Regions from separate parts of the Kitasatospora sp. NPDC001132 genome, predicted to be linked through region 3. Evidence: riboswitches for the same ligand, from Rfam matches in the RefSeq annotation. Region 3 holds a riboswitch; each other region holds the start of a gene.

Region 1 (4,208 bases), on a different contig from region 3:
TTCACGGCCGCGAGCACGATCCCGTCCGGGCCGCCGCCGGAGAACAGCACGGCGAACGAGACCGCACTCAGCACCCCGATCTCCAGCACCAGCGCGACGCCGAGCACCTTGGCCGTCAGGTGCAGGTCGAACCAGGCCATCACCCCGATCACCGCCGCCCCGGACAGCGCGTACCAGCCCCAGCCCAGCTCCACCCCCAGCTGCGAACGGACCAGTCCCCGCAGCGAGTACGCGAAGAAGCCGAGGGCCGAGGCCTCGGTGACGACGTACGCGAGCACCGCCAGCAGTCCCGAGGCCATCCCGACCACCCGGCCCAGCCCGTGCGAGACGTAGCCGTAGAACGCGCCGGCCGCGGTGATGTGCCGGGCCATCGCGACGTAGCCGACCGAGAACACCGTCAGCACCACGGTCGCCACGACGTACGCGGCGGGCGCGCCGACGCCGTTGCCCTGCCCGACGATGATCGGCAGGTTGCCCGTCATCGCGGTGATCGGGGCGGCGGTGGCGAGCGCCATGAACACCACGCCGACCAGGCCGACCGAATCGGCCTTCAGCCGGTCGACCCCGTCCTCCCCGGGCCGCTCCCGGCCGGCCGTCCTCCCCGCCACGCCCCCACTGCGGACCGCCATCCGCCCTCCTCGCCTCCGGACCCGCCCGCCCGGCCGGACCGACCGGGCGCTGACCGTTCGCCAGCATGACGTGCCACGGCCACCCGGCGACGCCACCGAACCCCTCCGTCACACCGGAGTTGACGCCGCGTTCGACCCGTCCGAACGAAACCCGGGAACAGCCGGGCGGCACGGAAACGGCAGTGGCCGGCCCGGCCGCACGAGGAGTCCTCGTACGGCCGGGCCGGCCTGGGCGTGTCCCGCGCCCATGTCCGCCGTGCGGCGATCACCCGGTCGAGCGGTCACCCGACATGACCATCCCGGAGGATCGTTTCGCCCCGCAGCGACGGTGGTTCCGGAAACCCTCGGAGCTCAGCCGTGGGTCAGAGCGCGACGCCGTGCGCGCGCAGGTAGGCGACCGGGTTGATGTCCGAGCCGTACTCCGAGCCGTTGCGGACCTCGAAGTGCAGGTGCGGGCCGGTCACGTTGCCAGTGGCACCGGACAGGCCGATCTGCTGGCCGACGGTGACGGCCTGACCGATCCTCACGCCGATCGAGGAGAGGTGCGCGTACTCGGCGTAGTGGCCGTCGGCGAGCTTGATCTCGACCTCGTTGCCGTAGGCGCCGCCGTTGCCGGCCTTGACCACGACACCGTTGGCGATGGCGCGCAGCGGGGTGCCGGTGGAGGCGACGAAGTCCTGGCCGGTGTGGTGGCCGGAGGCCCACATCGAGCCGGCCACACCGTAGGCGGTGCCGAGCCTCGGGTTGGCCAGCGGGGCGACGAAGCCGGAGGTGGCGGCGGCGACCGGAGTGGCGGTCACGGCCTGGGCCGGGGTGGCGACCTGCAGCTGGGTCTGCAGCTGCGTGGCCGGCTTGGCGGCCTCGGTCCGCACCTGGACCCGGTCCTGCGCCTTGGCGGCCTGGGTCGCGGGAGCGGCCGACTCGGCCGGGGCGGCGGCCTTCGCCGGAGCGGAGTCGGCCGACGGCGCGACGGCGTGGCCCGGCAGCGCGAGCCGCTGGCCCGCGAAGATCAGGTTCGGGTCGGCACCGACGACCGAGCGGTTCTGCTCGTACAGGGCGTGCCAGCCGCCCTCGACGTTCTTGACCTCGGCAATCTTGGACAGGGTGTCACCGCTGACGACGCGGTAGCTCTCCTGCACTGCCTGGGCGGCCGGAGCATCGGCCGGAGCAGCCGACTCGGCGCGGGCGGAGGCGGCGGCCTGCGCGACCGGGGCGGCCGGAGCGGTGTGGGCCTGGGCGCTCATCGCGGTGACGAGCGGGAGGGCGAAGGAGACGCCGGTGACGGCGGTGGCGATGCCGATGCGGGCGGCGCGGGGCAGGGCGATACGACGAGCCTGAGCAGGCATGGAAGTTTCCTCTCCGACGCCTGCGAGGTGAGCTGTCGGGTTCGGGCTGGAGTTGCCCGGCCGCATGCGCGGCTTCACCCCTAGCCGGTCCTGGACGCCCGCGCCCTGAGGCGCGAACTCCGGTCCGGCGACTTACCTGTGGGTCCCCCGCTCCTGCCGTACAGAGTTCGTTTCGAACCACCGGGCAGCGGCAGGACTCGGCGTTCCACCCGGCGGATCCGTCCGGACTGGCCGGGCGGTCGCTGAACTAAAACCCATCCGTTCGGGTGAAGCAATGTCGATCTTTGAAAGCGCAACCATTCCCCCTTCCCCGGTGACCCTCCGCAGGCCGGAGCACACGTTCCGCACACAATCCATTCACCCCCCGCCACTGATCCACGACCCTGCGCCGAGATCCGCGACGCTGCGCAGCCGCCCACTCACACCCCGCCCACCGTCAACACACCCACCGGTGACCCTTGTCACGTGCGCCCCGGCAGCGCAGGATTCGCCCGTGGCCACCTCAGAGGCCGGCACCCTGCGCCTGAGCACCGCGCAGGGCCGCTGGGTACTACTGGCGACGGTGCTCGGCTCCAGCATGGCGATGCTCGACGGCACCGTGGTGAACGTCGCCCTGCCCCGGATCGGCGCCGACCTCGGCGCCTCCCTCGCGTCCCTGCAATGGACCCTGAACGCCTATCTGCTCACCCTGGCGGGCCTGATCCTGCTCGGCGGCGCGCTGGGCGACCGGTACGGACGGCGCAAGGTCTTCCTGATCGGCGTGGTCTGGTTCGCCATCGCCTCCGCCGCCTGCGCCGCCGCACCGAACATCCACGTGCTGATCGCCGCCCGCGCCGTCCAGGGCATCGGCGGGGCACTGCTCACCCCCGGCTCGCTCGCCATGCTCCAGGCCGTCTTCCACCCTGACGACCGCTCGGCGGCGGTCGGCCTCTGGTCCGGCCTGGGCGGGGTGTCGGCGGCGGTCGGCCCGTTCCTAGGCGGCTGGCTGGTGGACGGCCCCGGCTGGCGCTGGATCTTCCTGCTGAACCTGCCGCTCGCCGCCGCCGTGATCGCCGTCGCCACCCGGTCGGTGCCGGAGAGCCGGGACAAGGACGCCTCCGGCCGCTTCGACGTGCTCGGCGCCGTGCTCGCTGCCCTCGCCCTCGGCGCGATCACCTACGCGCTGACCGCGGCCGGCGAGGGCCTGTCCCCCGCCGTCTGGGTCAGCGGAGTGATCGGGGTGGTGCTCGGCGTCGCCTTCGTGGCCGTCGAGCGCCGCGCGCCCGAACCGATGCTGCCGCTCGGCCTCTTCTCCTCCCGGCTGTTCACCGCGGTGAACCTGGTCACCCTGTGCGTGTACGCGGCGTTCAGCGGCGTCTTCTTCCTGCTGGTGGTGCAGCTCCAGATCGTGTCCGGGTTCTCGCCGCTGGTCTCGGGCTTCGCCCTGGTGCCGATCACCGTGCTGATGCTGCTGCTGTCCGCCCGTGCCGGACGCCTCGGCAAGCGGATCGGCCCGCGCATCCCGCTCACCGTCGGCCCGATGCTGTGCGCCGCCGGGGTGCTGTTGATGCTGCGCATCGGCCCGGACTCCTCGTACTGGGTGGACGTGCTGCCCGCCGTCACGGTGATGGGCTGCGGCATGACGCTGCTGGTCGCACCGCTGACGGCGACCGTGCTGGCCGCCGTCGAGGTCCGCCACGCGGGCATCGCCAGCGGGGTCAACAACGCCGCCGCCCGCGCGGCCGGCCTGCTCGCGGTGGCCGCCCTGCCGGCGCTGGCCGGGCTGAGCGGCGACGCCTACCGGGTACCCTCCTCGGTCGACGCCGCCTTCCACACCGCCATGCTGATCTGCGCGGGCCTGCTGGTCGCCGGCGGGCTGATCGCCTCCGCGACCGTACGGGGCAACGTGCTCGCCCCCGAGGAGCAGCCGGTGGCCGAGCCGAACTGCGACTGGCCGTGCGGGCCCACCGCCCCGCCGCTCGACCCGGGCCACGTCCCCGTGACGCGCGAGGGCCCCGCCACCGGTCCGGCGGCGGGGCCCTCACCCAAGGGCTGACGCTACGTCAGAAGGCGCTTCCCGTCAGGGAATGCCGCCCGTCAGAGAATGTCGCCGGGCGCGTACTCGGCGGCCTCCGGGTAGGCGGCCGCGACGGCCTCCACCTGGCGGACGACCTCGGCGACCTGGGCGCCGGCCGCGCCGGTGAAGGACAGCTTGTCGGCCAGCAGCGCGTCCAGGGCGGCCCGGTCCAGCGGG
Region 2 (4,208 bases), on a different contig from region 3:
CAGCTGTTCACCTGGGAGTTCGCCTCCGACCCGTACCCCGCCTACGCCTGGCTGCGCGAGCACGCCCCGGTGCACCGCACCACCCTGCCGAGCGGGGTGGAGGCCTGGCTGGTGACCAGGTACGCCGACGCCCGGCAGGCGCTCGCGGACAGCCGGCTGTCGAAGAACCCGGCGCACCACAGCGAGCAGGCGCACCGCACCGGCCGGGTGGGCATCCCGGGGGAGCGGCAGGCGGACCTGATGACCCACCTGCTGAACATCGACCCGCCGGACCACACCCGGCTGCGCCGCCTGGTGTCGAAGGCGTTCACGCCGCGCCGGGTGGCCGAGTTCGAGCCGAGGGTGCAGCAGCTCACCGACCGGCTGATCGACGGCTTCGCGCAGCGCGGCTCGGCGGACCTGATCCACGAGTTCGCCTTCCCGCTCCCCATCTACGCGATCTGCGACATGCTCGGGGTGCCGGCCGAGGACCAGGACGACTTCCGCGACTGGGCCGGGATGATGCTGCGACACACGAAGCCGGGGCAAGGCGGCGGCCAACGCGGTGGCGTGGGGCGGGCGGTGAAGCGGATGCGGGCGTACCTGCTGGAGCTGATCCACCGCAAGCGCGCCGACCTCGGGGACGACCTGATCTCCGGTCTGATCCGGGCCAGTGACCACGGTGAGCACCTGACGGAGAACGAGGCCGCGGCGATGGCCTTCATCCTCCTCTTCGCGGGTTTCGAGACGACCGTGAACCTGATCGGCAACGGCACGTACGCGCTGCTGCGCAACCCGGAGCAGCGCCGGCTGCTGCAGGAGTCGGTGGCGCGCGGGGAGAGCGCGCTGCTGGAGACCGGGATCGAGGAACTCCTGCGCTACGACGGGCCGGTGGAGCTGGCTACCTGGCGGTTCGCGACCCGTCCGCTGACCATCGGCGGGGTGGACATCCCGGTCGGCGACCCGGTGCTCGTGGTGCTGGCCGCGGCGGACCGCGACCCGGCCCGGTTCGCCGCCGAGAACACCCTGGACCTGGCCCGTACGGACAATCCCCACCTGGGCTTCGGGCACGGCATCCACTACTGCATCGGCGCTCCGCTCGCCCGGTTGGAGGGGCGTGCGGCGCTGGCCTCGCTGCTTTCCCGGCTGCCCGATCTGCGGCTCGCGGAAAGCCCGGACGCCCTGCGCTGGCGCGGTGGCCTGATCATGCGTGGGCTGCGCGAACTACCGGTGGAATTCAGCCCGGAGGGCCGCTCTCCGCACACCCCTCCGCAGCCCCCTTCGCAGGCCTCTCGAACGCCTCCGACCTGCTGAGATCACGCTGACGGGAGGTCGCCGATCGCCCGCCGTCGGAGGTGTGAACACCCATCAATCCGGACATAACACCGCTGTTGGTAGGCGATCGAACACGGGCCGTAATTGTCGTGTGATATCGACGATATGAGCTTGTGATTGTCCTGATGATCTGTCTACTCTCCCTGGAGTTCGCAGCTGCGGACCTCGTGCGCGGAACGCCGAATCCTGCCCGCCGCGCCCGGGAAACCGACCAGACCCTGGGCAGGGGCGGGGGAACCAGGTTGGTTGCCGTCTCCCACGGCTTGGGGTGAAGCCGCCCGAGCGGAATCGTTTCCGCGTACGGCGGCCGGGCCACCTCCCGGTCCGAACCCGACAGCTCACCTCGCAGGCGTGCGGAGAGGGACCTCTTCATGCTGTTCGTTGGAACTGGCCGTCACCGTCGTCGCACCCAGGCCGAGAAGGCCATCGCCGTCGCCGGTGTGGCCGGCGTCGGACTCGCGATGCCGCTCCTCACCGCCACCGGTGCCTCCGCCGCCCCCGCCTCCACCTGGGACGCCGTCGCCCAGTGCGAGAGCGGCGGCAACTGGAGCATCAACACCGGCAACGGCTTCTACGGCGGCCTCCAGTTCACCTCCAGCACCTGGAAGGCGTACGGCGGCACCGCCTACGCGTCGCAGGCCAACCAGGCCAGCAAGGCCCAGCAGATCTCGGTCGCCGAGAAGGTGCTGGCCTCGCAGGGGCCGGGCGCCTGGCCGGTCTGCTCCCAGAAGGCGGGTCTGACCAAGGGCGGCGCCGCGGCCGTGGTCGACACCTCCTCGGACGCCAAGCCGCAGTCCGCCCCCAAGCAGCAGACCCCGAAGCCCGCCGCCAAGCCGGCCGAGAAGCCGGCCGCGCAGCAGCCCGCCGCCCAGAAGCCGGTCCAGAAGCCCGCCGCCCAGAAGCCCGCCGCGCAGCCGGTCCAGCAGGCCGCCCCGCAGCAGCAGGCGCAGCCGCAGACCCCGGGCTTCTCCGGCAAGGCCGGCTGGGACGCCGACGCCAAGGTGTTCTGGTACCAGAACAACGGCGCCTGGTACTGGACCAGCCACCAGAGCGTCTACCAGCAGTACGCCGGCCAGGCCGCCGCCCAGCCGCAGTACGCTCCGCTCGCCGCCCAGCAGGCCCCGCAGGCCGCCGGCCACGACTACACCGTCCGCGCCGGGGACACCCTGTCGACCATCGCCGCCGCCCAGGGCGTTTCCGGCGGCTGGCACGCGCTGTACGAGCAGAACCACGCCACCGTCGGCGGCGACCCGAACCTGATCATGCCCGGCCAGGTGCTGCACCTCGGCTGAGCCGTCGCACCGGCCGTCACCCGACGCCGTCGTGACCCGACGCCGTCGTCACCCCGGCCGTCACCCCCGTCGTGGCCCGACGCCGGTGCCGCTCCGCCCGCCGTCCGAAGGGGACCGGTTCCTACCGGTCCCCTTCGTCCGCATTCGCCCGCTCCGGTGGGACAAGCTGGGACAAGCAGGTGAACTACCGGTGGGTAGTGGAGCCACACGCTGAGACGGGACCGAGGTGGACGTGGCCCCGGGAGCCCGGGCGGTTAGGCTCTGGTCGTAACGACTCCGCAATCGTCCTGCTGACAGCACCCACCGTCAGACCGGACCCTGCTTCCGCAAGGAGATGCCTCGTGCCGTCCATCGATGTCGTCGTAGCCCGTGAGATCCTCGACTCGCGCGGCAACCCCACGGTCGAGGTCGAGGTCGGCCTCGACGACGGCAGCACGGGTCGTGCCGCTGTCCCGTCGGGTGCCTCCACCGGCGCCTTCGAGGCGCTGGAGCTGCGCGACGGCGACAAGAACCGCTACTTCGGCAAGGGCGTCGAGAAGGCCGTCCTGGCCGTCATCGAGCAGATCGGCCCGGAGCTGGTCGGCTACGACGCCACCGAGCAGCGCCTGATCGACCAGGCCATGCTGGACCTGGACGCCACCCCGGACAAGTCCTCGCTCGGCGCCAACGCCATCCTGGGCGTCTCGCTGGCCGTCGCGCACGCCGCCTCCGAGGCCAGCGACCTGCCGCTGTTCCGCTACCTGGGCGGCCCGAACGCGCACGTCCTGCCGGTCCCGATGATGAACATCCTCAACGGTGGGTCGCACGCCGACTCCAACGTCGACATCCAGGAGTTCATGATCGCCCCGATCGGCGCGGAGTCCTTCTCCGAGGCCGTCCGCTGGGGCGTCGAGGTCTACCACACGCTCAAGGGCGTGCTGAAGGAGCGCGGCCTGTCCACCGGTCTGGGCGACGAGGGCGGCTTCGCCCCGAACCTGGACTCCAACCGCGAGGCCCTGGACCTCATCGTCGAGGCCATCCAGAAGGCCGGCTACGTGCCCGGCCGTGACGTCGCACTGGCCCTGGACGTCGCCTCCTCCGAGTTCTACGAGGACGGCGCCTACCACTTCGAGGGCAAGGAGCTCACCGCCGCCGAGCTCATCGAGTACTACGCCGAGCTGGTCGCCGCCTACCCGCTGGTCTCCATCGAGGACCCGCTGGACGAGTCGGACTGGGACGGCTGGAAGGCCATGACCGAGAAGCTGGGCGACAAGGTCCAGCTGGTCGGCGACGACCTGTTCGTCACCAACCCGGCCCGCCTGGCCCGCGGCATCGAGACCGGCACCGCCAACGCGCTGCTGGTGAAGGTGAACCAGATCGGCTCGCTGACCGAGACCCTGGACGCCGTCGAACTGGCCCAGCGCAACGGCTACCGCTGCATGATGTCGCACCGCTCCGGCGAGACCGAGGACGTCACCATCGCCGACCTGGCCGTCGCCACCAACTGCGGTCAGATCAAGACCGGTGCCCCGGCCCGCTCCGAGCGCGTCGCCAAGTACAACCAGCTGCTGCGCATCGAGGAGATCCTCGACGACGCCGCCGAGTACGCCGGCCGCGGTGCCT
Region 3 (4,208 bases):
CGGGGGCGGCCTCGCCGCACGACGTGGCCCGGCGCGGGCTGGCCGAGGACGATCCGGCGCTGCTGGACCAGCTGCTGGCGATCCCCCAGGTCCACCTGGTGGTGGACGGCTACAACGTGACCAAGGCCGGCTATCCGGCACTGCCGCTGGAGCAACAGCGGATCCGGCTGCTGGGCGGGCTGGCGATGCTGGCTCAGCGCACCCAGGCGGAGGTCACCTGCGTGTTCGACGGGCAGGACCTGGACGTCCCGGTGATCATGGCGCCACCGCGCGGGGTCCGGGTGCGGTTCAGCCGGACCGGGGAAACGGCCGACGAGCTGATCCGCCGTCTGGTGCGGGCCGAGCCGCAGGGTCGTCCGGTGGTGGTGGTGTCCACCGACCGGGAGGTCGCGGAGGGCGTGCGGAAGGCGGGCGCGCGCCCCGTGGCGTCGGTGCTGCTGTTGAACCGGCTGGCCCGGCCCTGACCTCGGCCGATTCCGTGTGATTCCTGGTCAGGGGCGGTTCCGGGGCCTTGTGAGGGGGCTGTGGAGTCAGTGTGGGGTGGCCGAGTTCATGCCATCGGGGGAGTGGCAAAACGGATAGATCTTCACTAGGGTCTGGCGTCAAACCTATTTTCGGGAATCTCATCCCATCAGGTGAGTCCGCTGGAAGAAGGAGCCGGTCCCTTGGCCTCCCACCGCCGTCCCAAGCAGCCGAGCCGCGCGCGGATCTCCGTGCTCACCGCTGCCGCTGCGACCGCGGTCGCCCTCTCCGCCCAGGTGGCCGCGCACGCCGCGCCGCAGCCGAACAAGGCGGACGTCAAGGCGCAGATCGACCAGCTCCAGGAGGAGCAGGAGCAGGCGGCGGAGAAGTACAACGGCGCCAAGGAGCGGGCCGACCAGCTGCGCAAGCAGGCCGACCAGCTGCAGGACCAGGTGGCCCGCAGCCAGGAGCAGATGACCCAGCTCCAGGGTGGCCTGGCCGAGGTGGCGGGGGATCAGTACCGCTCCGGCGGCATCGACCCGTCCGTCCAGCTGATGCTCTCCTCCGACCCGTCCGGCTACCTGGAGAAGGCCTCGACCGTCCAGCAGGCCAGCACCAGCCAGGCCGAGGCGCTCAAGGGGCTGCTGGAACAGCAGCGCCGGCTGGACCAGGAGAAGGCCGAGGCGGCCGCCGTGCTCGCCTCGCTGGACACCACCACCAAGGACCTCAATCAGGCCAAGGCGGACGTCAACACCAAGCTGAAGGCCGCCCAGGACCTGCTGAACTCGCTCAGCGCCGCCGACCGCGCCGCGCTGAAGGCCCAGCAGGCGCAGGACGACCGCGCCTCGCGCGGCAGCGAGCGGGTCGACCTCGGCAGCCTGCCGCCGGCCAGCGGCTACGCGGCCGTGGCGATGGCCAAGGCGATGAGCAAGCAGGGCTCGCCGTACGTGTGGGGCGCCACCGGCTCGACCACCTTCGACTGCTCGGGCCTGATGGTCTGGTCGTACGGGCAGGCGGGCGTCTCGCTGCCGCGCACCTCGCAGGAGCAGGGCCACTACGGCACCCGGGTGCCCTCGCTGGACCAGGCCCAGCCCGGCGACCTGGTGATCTACGGCTCCGACATGCACCACGTCGGGATGTACATCGGCAACGGCATGGTGGTCCACGCGCCGCACACCGGTGACGTGGTGAAGGTGATGAAGGCCGACGCGATGCCGATCAACACCATCCGCCGGGTCTGACGGTCCGACACGCCCGCCGGGCTCCCTCGGGGGCCTGTGAAAAGCGCCACCCTCCCTTGGGGGTGGCGTTCGGCTTTCCCGCCCTTTCGCGACCACATGCTGAGAACCGATCAGCCTTGTGTGTGCCAGTGGTCACCATCGGTCATTTTCACAAAAGAACTTGGGTAATCTTCTGCCTTTTTTCTGACAAGGATTTGAACGGATCACGGTTCAGTTACTAGGGTCATGCTCCGAACCACCGCACTGTCGATCGCCCAGCCAGGGTGGCGGCGGTGGTTACCGCCGAGTTCGCGAGGCAGCGGGGCAGGTCGAAGCGACTGCCCGACAGGGGAGCCCAGTGTTCGGGGGCGCTGCGGAGCGGAGCCGGGGAACCATGTTCCTCCGGGGTGAATCGGCGCCAGGTCGGCCGGTGGAACGGCCGTGAGGCGTCGTAGGGCATGCTTCCGGCCCGAACCCGTCAGCTCACCCGGTAGGCGGACGTAGGAAGAAGGAGTCCGCCTTCGTGGCGTCCCATCGTCGTCCCAAGCCCGCCGGTCGCGCCCGCGTCTCGATCCTGACGGGTGTCGCCGCGGCGGCCGTCGTCCTCTCCGCGCAGGGTGCCCACGCGGACCCGCAGCCGACCAAGGAACAGGTCAAGGGGCAGGTCGACCAGCTCAACGAGCAGGCCGAGGTCGCGACCGAGAACTACAACGCCGCCCAGGCCAAGCAGCAGGAGCTGGAGAAGCAGGTCTCCGGCCTGCAGGACCAGGTGGCCCGTCAGCAGGCCCAGGTCACCGAGCTCCAGGGCGGCCTCGCCGAGATCGCCGGCGAGCAGTACCGCAACGGGGGCATATCCCCGACCGTCCAGCTGATGTTCTCCTCCAGCCCGGACAACTTCCTCAGCCAGGCCGGCACGCTGAACCAGGCCGGCAGCACCCAGAAGGGGCAGCTGAAGGAGCTCCAGGAGCAGCAGCGCAAGCTCGACCAGGACCGCAACGAGGCCCAGGGCAAGCTCGCCGAGCTGGAGTCGACCACCCAGCAGCTGAAGGCCTCCAAGGACGAGGTCCAGGGCAAGCTGAAGGCGGCCCAGGACCTGCTCAACACCCTGACCGAGCAGGACCGCCAGGCGCTGCGCCAGGCCGAGGAGAAGGCCGCGGCCGACGCCAAGGCCAAGGCCGACGCCGCCCAGGCGCAGCAGCAGCAGGCCGACCGCGCCTCGCGCGACAACAGCCGCGGCAACCTGGCGACCGGCTCGACCGCCGCTCCGGTGAAGGTGGCCGCGGGCAGCTCGCGCGGTGCCGCCGCCCTCTCGTACGCCGCGTCCAAGGTCGGCAGCCCGTACGTCTGGGGCGCCACCGGCCCGGGCTCCTTCGACTGCTCCGGCCTGATGGTCTGGGCGTTCAACCAGGCCGGGGTGTCGCTGCCGCGCACCTCGCAGGCGCAGGCCGGGGCCGGCACCCGGATCGGCTCGGACATCTCCCAGGCCCAGCCCGGCGACCTGCTGATCTTCTACAGCGACGCCCACCACGTCGGCATCTACGCCGGCAACGGCCAGGTGCTGCACGCTCCCAAGCCGGGTGCGTCGGTGCGCTACGAGGCGGTCGGCAACATGCCGCTGACCTCCATCGTGCGGGTCTGATCCCCGCTCGGACGCCTCCGGGCCCGGTCTTCCCCAGGGAAGGCCGGGCCTGCGGCTTTTCCGGCGGGTCGAGCTGATGTCCGATTAGGGGTCGAATATTCGGGTTGGGAAGGGTTTGGACTCGCTTGCCCGGACTCGCTAACGTCTGCCACCGGACTCCCGCTCGACGGCCGCCCGTCCCGGTGCGGCGGCGGGGCCGCGCCGCAGGATTGGAGCCGCTGCCGCCATGCCCGTGCACCGCCGTTCCCAACTGCTCACCCGGGCGCTGGTGCTGACCGCGGCCGCCGCCACCGCGCTGGGCGTGGCCGCCGGAGGCCGCGCCCAGGCCGCGCCGGACAGCCCGGACCCGGGCGATCGTCAGGACGTCAGGACGCAGGTCGAGCAGCTGTACGACGAGGCCGAGCAGGCCTCCGAGAAGGCGAACGCGGCGCAGGAGGCCCAGCGGCGGCTCCAGGGCGAGACCACGATCCTCCAGGGCGAGATCGCCATCGCCCAGGACCAGCTCAACGAACTGCGCGGCGACCTGGCGACAGTGGCCGGGGCCGAGTACCGCGGTGGCGGAATGGCCCAGACCGCCCAGCTGTTCCTCTCGTCCGACCCGGAGGGCTACCTGGTCCGCGCCCGCACCCTGGGGCAGGCCGCCGCGCGCCAGCAGGAGACCCTGCACGAGCTGGTCACCCGGCAGCGCCGGCTCGACCAGCGCCGCACCGAGGCGGCCGGCAAGCTCGCCGAGCTGGACCAGACCCGCCGCACGCTCGCCGACACCAAGCAGCAGATCCAGCAGCGGCTCGCCGGGGCGCAGAAGCTGCTGAACGGCCTGGGCGCCGCCGAGCGGGCCCGGATGACGGCCCAGGACGCCCGGGACGCCGAGCAGCGCGCCACCCGGG
Region 4 (4,208 bases), on a different contig from region 3:
GCGCGGCGGCCACGAGGGCGAGGACGGCGAGCACGCCGGTTGCCGTTACGGACCACTGAGTCATCGTCACGCGGCGAATTCTAGGGTGATGATCCTACGAAGGTGTGAACGGATCTCGCCAAGTGACCGGATCTCGTCAATATCGAGTCAATTCGGCGGCAATCGGCACTCGTTCGACCCCGATCCCACCGCCTGACGAGGGCCCGGACCTGCCCGACCGGCACCGGCGGGCAGCGTCGGAATCGAGCCGGGTGGCCGGATCGCGTTCCACGATGTGTGGGGTCTGTGCTCACGCTGTTCGGAAGGGGCGCGGCCGGGCCGCTCCGGCGCCGGGCCGCTACGCGGGCCAGGCGCGCAGGCCGGTGGTGAGGGTGGCGACGAGGCGGTCGTGGGTGGTGGTGAGGTCCTCGGCGAGCTGGAAGGCACCGGCGGTGGTGAGCGAGGCGAAGCCGTGGGCGAGGGAGCGGACGGTGCGGGCGGCGTGGATCGCCTCGGAGCCGTCGAGGCCGTACTCCCGCAGGACGGCGACGATCACGCCGACGAGCCGGGCGGCCGCGCGGGCCAGGTCGTCGTCCGGCTGCGGGGCCTGGGGGAGGGCGGTGTAGCGGTGCGGGTACTCGGTGGCGTACGCGTGGTAGGCGCGCAGCACGGCGGCGACGGCGTCGTCCCCGCTGCGTCCGACGGCCGCCTCGGCCAGTCGGTCGGCCAGTTCCCCGGTGACCCGGACGGCGATCAGCCGCCGCAGTTCGGCGAGGCCGCCGCTGACGTGCTTGTACAGCGAGGGGGCGGCGACCCCGGCCCGGGCGGCGACGGAGGCCAGGGTGAGGGCCTCGGCGCCCTGCTCGTCGATGAGGGCGAGGGCGTGGTCGACGACCTGGTCGGGGGTCAGTCCTACGCGGGGCATGGGTTCGGGCTCTCCGTACGGGTCGAAGTCGGGTGACGTCGGGCGCTGCCGGGCGGGTGCCGGTGACGTCGGCGGGGCGGGCAGGGGCAGGCAGGGGCAGGGTCGGGCGGGGGCCGGCGGCGGCGCTCAGCCGAGTTCGGCGAGGAACGGCAGCAGGGCGTCCGCGGTGGCCGCCGGGTTGTCGGCCATCGGGTAGTGCCCGGACCCCTCGATCATCGCCTTCCGCGCGCCGAGCGCGGCGGCCTGCCGGTCGGCGACGAGTTCCGGCTTCGGGAAGTCGGGGTCCTTGTCGCCCATGACCACCAGCGCCGGGCACCGCACCGCGGCCGTCCAGCCGACCGGCGCCGAGTCGCCGTGGACGTACCCGCGGGTGGCGGTCTTCCGTCCCGGCGTGCGCAGCGCGGCGACCAGCCCGTCCACGTACGCGTCGAAGTCGGCGGGCTTGGCGCCGGGGAAGGCCATCCGGCGCAGGTAGAAGCCCCAGGAGGCCGGCCAGTGGACGAGGGCGGGGCCCATCAGGGCCATGACGCCGCGCATCAGGGCGCCCGGCCGCGGGCTCTCGACGAAGGCGTCGATCAGGACGATCCCGGCGACCCGCTCGGGCGCGTCCCCGGCGGCCTTCACGACCGTCGCCCCGGTGTACGAGTTGCCGGCGAGGACGGCGCGCTCGATGCCGAGGTGGTCGAGCAGGGCGAGGACGTCGTCGGCGATGGCGGCCGGGCTGTAGTCGTCCCAGCTGATCGAGGATTCGCCGAAGCCCCGCAGGTCCATGGTGACGACGCGGTGGCCGGCGGCGACCAGCAGCGGGCGCAGGTGCCGGTACGCGGCCCGGCTGTCGAGCATGCCCGGGAGCAGGACGACGGGGGTGCCGTCGCCCTGCCGGGTGTCGTCGAAGGCGATCCGGCCGCCGGGAACGCTCAGGTACTGGGTGCTCGGAGTGATGGTGCCGTTCACGGGGTCCTCCTCGGGCCGCGGGTGCTGGGCATCGGCGGTACTGCCGATAGCCATAAAGCTAAGGCTAATAGCCTTAGCCGTCAAGCGGTCGGCGGGCCGGGGGGAAGGGGCGCGGTCGGACGGGTGCGGTCAGACCCCTTCCACCTTGAACGGGTCGTGCTCGCTGAGCAGCTTCTCCAGCCGGGCCTGGTCCACCCGGGTGACCATCTCGTTGGACTCCTGCCGGTCCCGGACCACCTTCGCCAGCGTGAACGCGGAGGTGACGGTGTAGAGGAGGCCGATCCCGAGGAAGGCCCGGGTCCACCCGCCGACCGGCAGGTAGGCGATCCCGGCGGCGAGGGCGATGCCCGACAGGGCGAAGGAGAGGACGGCCTGGATGTGGTACGCGGCCGTGGTGCGGGTCTGCATCGGTGCGCTCATGGCGTCAGGATGCGGCCGCCCGGCCGGGCCGCACATGAGTAGGGGTACTCAGATGGGGCCGTGCGTGAGGGGTCGTTCGTTGACGTCCGTTCACCTGCGATCGGGCGGCCCGAAACGGATGGCTTGGAATCAGAGCCTCCTAGGATTAACGTTTGATAACGCAGCGCGGTTGTCAACGCCGTACCCAGACGGCACCGTGCGCGCCGTCGCCTAATCCCGCCGACCCGCCCCCGGGCAGGTCAGGGAGCCGGGGAACCACGTTCCTTGGGGTGAATCGGCGGGGCTCCGGCCCGGCCGTAGGAGACCTTCCTGCTCCGAACCCGTCAGCTAACCCGGTAGGCGCGAAGGAAGGAAAGGAGCGCGCCTCCGTGGCGTCGACGCACACCCCGGCACACCCGGCCGGCCCCGCAGCCGGTACCCAGCTCCTCGACCACCCCGGCCCGGACGGCCCCGAGGCCTTCGGCCCGGAGGCGTTCGCCGCGGAGGCCGACACCAACCGCCACCGGATGCCGCGTCAGACCCGCGGGGCCTCCCCGCTGCTCGGCGTCACCGCCGTCGCCGCCACGCTGGGCGCCACCGGCTTCGCCTCGGCGACCCCGGCCGCCGCCCCCGCCGTCGAGGTCCCGGACGAGACCCCGGTCGCCCTCTCCGCCGACCCCGGCCTCGCGCTCGCCGCCCGCATCCAGCACCAGGCCGACAGCCAGCGCACCGCCGCCGAGGAGACCGCCCGGCTGCAGGCCGCCCAGGAGGCGGAAGCCAAGGCCGCCGCCAAGGAGGCCGAGGCCAAGCGCGCCGCAGAGGAGGCCGAGCGGGCCAAGGCCGCCGCCCTCACCCTCCCGGTGAACGACTACCGGCTCTCCGCCCACTACGGCCAGAGCGCCCGCTACTGGGCCAACCTGCACACCGGCCTGGACTTCGCCGCCGACACCGGCACCCCCGTCCACGCGCTCGGCCAGGGCACCATCACCTCGGCCGGCTGGGCCGGCTCGTACGGCTACCGGATCGTCGAGACCCTGCCCGACGGCACCGAGATCTGGTACTGCCACCTCTCCTCGATCACCAAGGGCTCCGGCAACGTCGCCACCGGCCAGCAGATCGGCAAGGTCGGCGCGACCGGCAACGTCACCGGCCCCCACCTGCACATGGAGGTCCGCCCCGGCGGCGGCGCCCCGGTCGACCCGGAGCCCTGGCTCCAGCAGCGCGGCCTCAACCCCTGACGCACGCCCACCGACGCACCCGCGGGAGGCCCCTGGACCGGGGCCTCCCGCGCCGCGTCTCACTCCTCGACGGGCAGCTGCGCCAGGTACGCGTCGATCTCCTCCGGGCCCGGCTCCGGCGCCAGCTCCGGGAACTCCGTCACCAGCAGCCGCGGCAGCCCCGGCACCGTCCAGGCGCCGAACAGGTCGAGCGCCGCGTCCACCGCCGCCTCCTCGAACCTCCCGAAGTCCCCGGCCAACTCGTCCGGCATCGGCCGGCCCAGCGCGGTCAGCCGCGCCAGGTTGCGGTAGCTGCGCCGCATCAGGCCCTGCTCCAGCAGCCGACGCGCGCCGTCCGTGGCCATGCCCACCGAGAGCACCCGGCCCGGGCCCCAGCCCCGCTCGTCCGGCTCGTCCAGCCAGCCGGCCGACGCCAGCGCCTCGAACGCCGCCAGCCGCTCCTCCTCGGCGAACTCCCCGAAGCCGGCCAGCCACTCCCGCACCGCCTCCGGGTCCGTGACGTCCGCCCCGTGCGCGTGCAGCAGCAGCGCGTACAGCCGGGGCCAGGTCACCAGGTCGGCGCGGCGCAGCAGCCCGGCCGCGACCTCCCCCTGCCACTCGGCCTCCTCGTGCAGCCGCTCCTGGCGCTTGGCGTTCAGCCGGCGGGCCGCCCGCTGGTGGTCGACCAGCAGCCGGACGGCGTCGCCGTAGGCGAGCGGGTCCTCCTCGGGCGC

Evidence for each region. Region 3 has a riboswitch for cyclic di-AMP ahead of ACWDBE_RS04575 (NlpC/P60 family protein). Riboswitches for the same ligand answer to the same signal wherever they lie in the genome.
Region 1: it holds a riboswitch for cyclic di-AMP, as region 3 does, so the genes downstream of both, ACWDBE_RS20740 (M23 family metallopeptidase) here and ACWDBE_RS04575 (NlpC/P60 family protein) in region 3, are expected to answer to the same signal.
Region 2: it holds a riboswitch for cyclic di-AMP, as region 3 does, so the genes downstream of both, ACWDBE_RS38335 (LysM peptidoglycan-binding domain-containing protein) here and ACWDBE_RS04575 (NlpC/P60 family protein) in region 3, are expected to answer to the same signal.
Region 4: it holds a riboswitch for cyclic di-AMP, as region 3 does, so the genes downstream of both, ACWDBE_RS11910 (M23 family metallopeptidase) here and ACWDBE_RS04575 (NlpC/P60 family protein) in region 3, are expected to answer to the same signal.

Annotation. Positions count from the first base shown of each region.
Region 1 is NZ_JBSFKF010000014.1:148,993-153,200, forward strand. Features, by position in the region: gene ACWDBE_RS20735 (APC family permease) at 1-629, opposite strand, end outside; gene ACWDBE_RS20740 (M23 family metallopeptidase) at 992-1,975, opposite strand; cyclic di-AMP (ydaO/yuaA leader) riboswitch at 1,978-2,115, opposite strand; gene ACWDBE_RS20745 (MFS transporter) at 2,469-4,010, shown strand; gene purB (adenylosuccinate lyase) at 4,052-4,208, opposite strand, start outside.
Region 2 is NZ_JBSFKF010000063.1:9,697-13,904, forward strand. Features, by position in the region: gene ACWDBE_RS38330 (cytochrome P450 family protein) at 1-1,293, shown strand, start outside; cyclic di-AMP (ydaO/yuaA leader) riboswitch at 1,514-1,680, shown strand; gene ACWDBE_RS38335 (LysM peptidoglycan-binding domain-containing protein) at 1,686-2,606, shown strand; gene eno (phosphopyruvate hydratase) at 2,948-4,208, shown strand, end outside.
Region 3 is NZ_JBSFKF010000003.1:36,310-40,517, reverse strand. Features, by position in the region: gene ACWDBE_RS04585 (NYN domain-containing protein) at 1-464, shown strand, start outside; gene ACWDBE_RS04580 (C40 family peptidase) at 666-1,703, shown strand; cyclic di-AMP (ydaO/yuaA leader) riboswitch at 2,042-2,195, shown strand; gene ACWDBE_RS04575 (NlpC/P60 family protein) at 2,206-3,321, shown strand; gene ACWDBE_RS04570 (NlpC/P60 family protein) at 3,548-4,208, shown strand, end outside.
Region 4 is NZ_JBSFKF010000007.1:61,531-65,738, reverse strand. Features, by position in the region: gene ACWDBE_RS11930 (ATP-binding protein) at 1-64, opposite strand, end outside; gene ACWDBE_RS11925 (TetR/AcrR family transcriptional regulator) at 338-904, opposite strand; gene ACWDBE_RS11920 (alpha/beta fold hydrolase) at 1,031-1,912, opposite strand; gene ACWDBE_RS11915 (YiaA/YiaB family inner membrane protein) at 1,988-2,278, opposite strand; cyclic di-AMP (ydaO/yuaA leader) riboswitch at 2,476-2,634, shown strand; gene ACWDBE_RS11910 (M23 family metallopeptidase) at 2,647-3,495, shown strand; gene ACWDBE_RS11905 (hypothetical protein) at 3,555-4,208, opposite strand, start outside.